Regions from separate parts of the Cytobacillus sp. IB215665 genome, predicted to be linked through region 1. Evidence: riboswitches for the same ligand, from Rfam matches in the RefSeq annotation. Region 1 holds a riboswitch; the other holds the start of a gene.
What was found. Region 1 has a riboswitch for thiamine pyrophosphate ahead of tenA (thiaminase II). Riboswitches for the same ligand answer to the same signal wherever they lie in the genome.
Positions count from the first base shown of each region.

Region 2: it holds a riboswitch for thiamine pyrophosphate, as region 1 does, so the genes downstream of both, thiC (phosphomethylpyrimidine synthase ThiC) here and tenA (thiaminase II) in region 1, are expected to answer to the same signal.

Region 1 is NZ_JAXBME010000015.1:119,336-122,554, forward strand. It holds gene SLH52_RS17055 (purine/pyrimidine permease) at 1-997, shown strand, start outside; TPP riboswitch at 1,105-1,211, shown strand; gene tenA (thiaminase II) at 1,466-2,149, shown strand; gene SLH52_RS17065 (ECF transporter S component) at 2,297-2,878, shown strand; gene SLH52_RS17070 (ABC transporter ATP-binding protein) at 2,893-3,219, shown strand, end outside.
Region 2 is NZ_JAXBME010000012.1:100,869-104,087, forward strand. It holds gene SLH52_RS14905 (hypothetical protein) at 221-430, shown strand; gene SLH52_RS14910 (DUF1798 family protein) at 537-905, shown strand; TPP riboswitch at 980-1,094, shown strand; gene thiC (phosphomethylpyrimidine synthase ThiC) at 1,272-3,038, shown strand; gene SLH52_RS14920 (hypothetical protein) at 3,145-3,219, opposite strand, start outside.

The DNA.
Region 1 (3,219 bases):
AATGGGGATGATACTAAGCGGAGTTTTATTTATCTTATTAGCCATTTTTAAATTGATCGATCATTTGAAGAAGCTGTTTACTCCAATTGTCACTGGAACTTATTTATTATTATTAGTTGCACAACTAAGTGGTGCATTTATGAACGGTATTTTTGGAATAGGGTATAAACAAGATTCAGTAGACTTTTCAGTTGCTATACCTGCGGTTTGTGTTTTAATTATCACGATATTATTGGCAAAAAGTCGTGTCCCATTTCTTCGAAGATATTCTGTTTTACTAAGTTTACTCATTGGATCACTGCTGTTTGCTGTGCTTCGTCTAGGAAAAAGTATTCCGCCAACTACAAATGGTATTTCGGTACCACAGATCTTTGCTTGGGGAATACCACAATTGAATAGCGGTATGATTATTACTTCCATTATGATAGGCTTACTATTATTAACAAATATGCTTGCCTCGATTTATGTTGTGGAAAAAGAGCTACAAGAACATACAAAAAATTATGAAGCTGTAAACTACAATAAAGCAAGCTTTATTATGGGGATAAACCAATGGTTAAGTGGTATTTTTTCTGCAATAGGCAGTGTACCAATTTCTGGATCAGCGGGATTTATTGCAATGACCAAAATAATTAATCGCTTACCATTTATTTTAGGAAATGTATTTATTATATTACTTAGTTTCATTCCAATGTTTACTACATATGCTGCTATGATTCCCGAACCAGTTGGGTATGCAATCTTATTCTACCCATTTACTATCATGATTGGTTTAGCTTTAAAAGATTACCAATCTACACAATTAGGAGATAGAGAATATTTTATTATCGGGCTTTCATTATTGGTTGGCATTGGTTTATTGTTTATTCCTGGACAAGCAATAAATGAACTTCCATCCATGTTAAGACCAATTATAAATAACGGATTAGTAGTAGGCACAGTTATATGTATTACTTTAGATCAAGTTATAAAAAAACAAACTTCTGTGTCATATTAATTTATATCACATTGGGTAAAAGGGAAAATATTGAAGTAAGTATGTAGGAATCTTTTGCTTGTGGAAATAATAAAAGTATAGTAAGGTTGTATGTGAAATTAAATATCGCTTACCACTAGGGGTGCAAATCACGTTTGCTGAGAGGGGCTTTGCTGCCTTAACCCTTATACCTGATCTAGTTAATGCTAGCGTAGGGAAGTGGATTGATGACAAACATATTGGATAACATTTTCCAATTCGTCTAATTCCACTCTATCTGTAGAGTGGTTTTTGTTTTCTAATGCCTTTATAACAAAGCTATTTATTCATGAACTTTTACTATTTATTATAATTATGTTTTGTTATATGCGAAAACAAAGACAAGGATAGGCAATATGCTGTCAAGAAATTTTCCACTTCATCTTTTGTATCACAAGGGTGCCTTACTCTTAGTGCAGCGAATGTTATAAAAGAAGGGTGGAATTTATCATGAAGTTTTCCAAAAAAATTAGAGAAGAAGCAGACCAAATTTGGCAGAAGAGTTTTGATCATCCATTTGTGAAAGAGCTTGCAGATGGGACATTATCATTGGATCGCTTTCGCTATTATGTTCTACAAGATTCTTATTACTTAAGTCATTTTGCAAGAGTGCAAACATTAGCAGCATCACAAGCAACTGATCTAAAAATAGTGAGCCAAATGGCATCTCACGCGATCGGTACGAATGAAGCTGAATTATCTCTTCATAAGAACTTTATGGTTCAGCTAGGTATCACCGAAGAAGAAAAAGCTAATTTTAAACCAGCACCAACAGCATACGCATACACTTCTCATATGTATCGTGCAGCACATACTGGGCATATAGGCGACACGATTGCTGCTTTGTTACCATGCTACTGGTTATATTATGAGATTGGAGAGCAGCTTGTTCATGCAAATCCAACTGAACCTATATACCAACAATGGATTCAAACATATGGTGGTGATTGGTTTCGCAAATTAGTTGAAGAAGTCATCGATTTGCTTGATGACATTGCTGATCAAGTAACAGAAGCTGATAGAGAAAAAATGCAGGAGCACTTTATCATTAGTAGTCAATATGAATTAATGTTTTGGGAGATGGCATATACACAAGAAACCTGGCCTATTTCAGCAATGTCAACATCCAAATAAAGCATGTTAGACAGGTGAGAAAATTTTGCTAAGGTCTCTTATCTAATATAAAACGATGACAATCGCAAAATTCTCGTTTTTGGCTTGTAATTTTGGAAAACAACTTAGAGCGTTTTTGATTGATATTAAAGATAGGAGGAAATAACTATGAACAAAGGTTTAAAATTAACTGATATTTTAGTTACAATAGTCATTGCAATCGTATTTGGAATCGTATACAAATTATGGGGAACATTCTATGAAACGATAGGTGCATTTGGATTACAAGTAGATCAGCTTGCATATGGAATGTGGTTTATAGCAGCAACTGTTGCCTTTTTGGTTATTCGTAAAGCTGGTGTGGCAATTATTGCTGAAATGGCCGCTGCATCTGGTGAATTTATCATGGGATCTGAATACGGATTAGAAGTAATGCTATATGGGTTGTTACAAGGATTAGCTGCAGAACTAATATTTGCTGCAGCGCGTTATAAACGCTACGATATCTTAATTGCATCACTTGCTGGTGCTGCATCGGCAGTAGCATCAATAGGGATGGATTATTACAAAGGGTATATAGGTGATTTAGCAGCGTGGAATTTAACTTTATTCATTGGATTCCGAGTAATCAGTGGGATTATAATAGCTGGTGTTTTTGCATATTATCTCGTTAAGGCTTTGGAAGCAACTGGTGTTACAAACTTAGTTCGTCCTGCATCAAAAGAAGACTATGATGCGTTGGATAAGTAGTTGAGGTGTTATAAATGCAAGAAATCACAAGTGTGAAAAACTTACGTTTAAAGTTTACTGGGAGTGCATCTTTATTATTTAAAGATGTCTCCTCTTCTTTTTATGAAGGGGAAAAAGTATTAATACTAGGACCTTCGGGATGCGGTAAATCTACGCTTTTGCAAGTGTTATCAGGAATCATTCCAAATTCAATTGAAGTACCTATTAAAGCTGATGAAATTATTACACCAGAATCATGGGGATATGTTTTTCAAGATCCGGACACGCAATTTTGTATGCCTTTCGTTGATGAAGAAATTGCATTTGTGTTGGAAAATTTGAGGGTTAAGCGCAAGGATATG
Region 2 (3,219 bases), on a different contig from region 1:
ATTAGTGTAAACAATCCTGTTATTTTCATGCGAACTGCGTTGTCGAATTGTTGCAAATATAAAATTGTCGACTTTCTTTGTTGAATTACTTCTAGTTTTGTCAATCGTGGAGGTGTAGAGCTTAACATCACGAAACTATAACGTATAAGTCAAATGAAGATATGTTTAGCTCAATGATTGTAATGTAAGTTAAATATACTGACGAGGAGGAAGAAGATAAATGGAATTGACCAATAAAGAATTGCAGAATTCGGTGTTTGATGAATTGCTTGAGTATCTTGAATTAATAGATCAAAAGCTCGTTAATCATGTTGAAGAACACATAGGTGTATATGTTGAGCAACAACAAAGGAATATTAAAACTATATCCAATAACCTTCATAAAATAGAAAATATATATGACCATAACATCATCGACATTGCACTCTAATCCCACATAGAAGTTCAGCAAAAGATTCCCTCGCTATCCTTTCAATCAATCCATTAAATTGATATAATATTATTGGAACTTAAGTAGATTAATTGGAGAAAATAATATGGAAAATTACGAAAAATTAATAAAATTAACAAACATGTTAAAGACATTTAATAATAAATGCATAGGTATACTGGAGCAAAGAAAAGAGCTTACTCATGTTGAAGTTGATTTTTATCGTGAGGTATATCCGTTTGCTAATGAAGTTAATAAAATTCTTGATATGTGGAAAACCAATGCTTTCCAATGGATTAATGAACAAAACCCTAAGTATATTTATCCATTGCAAATTGAATCGACTATTGAAAATTTACAAACATTGTCTGTTCAAGTTTTTTATAATGAAGGTAAAGGGAAGCGTTTGTTAAACCTACATCAATCAGTTGATTATTTATTGAATGCGATGATAAGTGAACTTAAAGAAAAATAATAAATTGTATAATTTCTTTTTTCTCTATTCACAACAATATTAATTGTGTTATAGTATTAACGATAACAACATATGTTCACTACTAGGGGGGTCCAATAGCTTGGACTGAGAGAAGAACGCGTTAAAGTTCTTTGACTCTTAGAACCTGATCTGGCTCATACCAGCGTAGGGAAGTAGAATTCGACCAGCTTATTGTTACTTTAGCTATGTCATAAATTACTTTCAACAAAAGGGTTCTCAATTTTGAGAACCCTTTTTTAGTTGGTATGGGTTAGCAACTTCATAAGGTAGTTGGAATATGTACACTTTATTCAGACCGACTATCTGACAGTTGATTCATTCATATTATTGAGGAGGAATTTTCAAATGACAAAAGAAAGTATTGCACAAAATATGACATTTCCATGTAGCAAGAAGGTTTATGTACAAGGGCATCAAGCTGACGTAAAAGTTCCGATGAGAGAAATTGAGCTTCACCCTACTAGTGGCACTTTTGGCGAGGAAGAAAATGAGCCTGTGAGAGTATACGATACGAGCGGACCGTATACAGACGTTGCATATGATGTTGACATAAGAAGGGGTCTTCCAAAGCTACGAGATGACTGGATTATTAAACGAAATGATGTAGAACAGTATGAAGGCCGTGAAATAAAACCAGAGGATAATGGATATTTAGAATCAGATCCTCGTTCAAACCTTGAACAGTTTCCACATATTAATAAGCAGCCTCTACGAGCAAAAAGTGGTGGATGCGTTACACAATTGCACTATGCAAGAAAGGGTATAATAACCCCTGAAATGGAATTTATTGCTATACGTGAAAATATGAGCCCAGAGTTTGTGCGAGATGAAGTAGCTAGTGGACGTGCGATCATTCCAGCAAATATTAATCACCCAGAAAGTGAACCGATGATTATAGGGAAAAACTTCCATGTGAAAATTAATGCGAATATTGGCAATTCCGCCGTCTCGTCATCCATCGATGAGGAAGTAGAAAAAATGACATGGGCTATTCGTTGGGGTGCAGATACGATGATGGATTTGTCTACAGGGAAAAATATACATACAACGAGAGAATGGATTATTAGAAATGCACCAGTTCCAGTCGGAACAGTTCCTATTTATCAAGCGCTTGAAAAAGTAAACGGCATTGCAGAAGACTTAACGTGGGAAGTATATCGTGACACATTAATTGAGCAGGCTGAACAAGGTGTAGATTACTTTACGATTCATTCAGGGGTACTATTGAGATATATACCAATGACTGCAAAGCGTACGACAGGAATTGTTTCTAGAGGTGGTTCCATTTTAGCGCAGTGGTGCTTAGCACACCATGAAGAAAACTTTCTATATACTCATTTTGAAGATATTTGTGAAATCTTGAAAACATATGATATATCAGTTTCTTTAGGTGATGGTCTCCGTCCAGGTTCCATTGCTGATGCAAATGATGAAGCGCAGTTTGCAGAATTGGAAACATTGGGTGAATTAACGAAAATTGCTTGGAAGCATGATGTTCAAGTGATGATTGAAGGACCTGGTCATGTTCCGATGCATCTTATAAAAGAAAATGTGGATAAACAACAAGAAGTTTGTCATGATGCGCCATTTTACACACTAGGACCATTAACGACAGACATTGCGCCTGGCTATGACCATATTACTTCTGCAATAGGTGCTGCAATGATTGGCTGGTTTGGAACGGCGATGCTTTGCTACGTAACACCTAAAGAACACCTAGGCTTACCGAACAAAGAAGATGTTCGCGAAGGAGTTATTGCTTACAAAATTGCCGCGCATGCAGCAGATCTTGCGAAAGGACATCCAGGTGCTCAAAAACGAGATGATGCACTTTCTAAGGCACGCTTTGAATTTAGGTGGCACGATCAATTTAACCTTTCGTTAGACCCAGAGCGAGCACGTGAATATCACGATGAAACATTGCCTGCCGAAGGTGCTAAAACAGCCCATTTTTGCTCAATGTGTGGACCTAAGTTTTGTTCAATGAGAATATCTCAAGATATTCGAGATATGGCAAAAGACCAAGGTAAAAATGAGTCTGAAGTGATAGAAGAAGGAATGAAGCAAAAGGCAGAGGAATTTACGCAAACAGGGTCCAATATTTACGGCTAAATCTTCTATATAGTGAGAAGTAAGCGAATAGCGCTTACTTCTCACTTGTTTTTACTATGAACTTTCATTAAATACTCTTATTTCCACAGAATATTTCTAACAAAACTTACTCCTTTTCAACATGAATTGAAACTGGACGTTCTTTCCTCGTAGCTACTGTTTCGATTGCAAATTCTGCTTC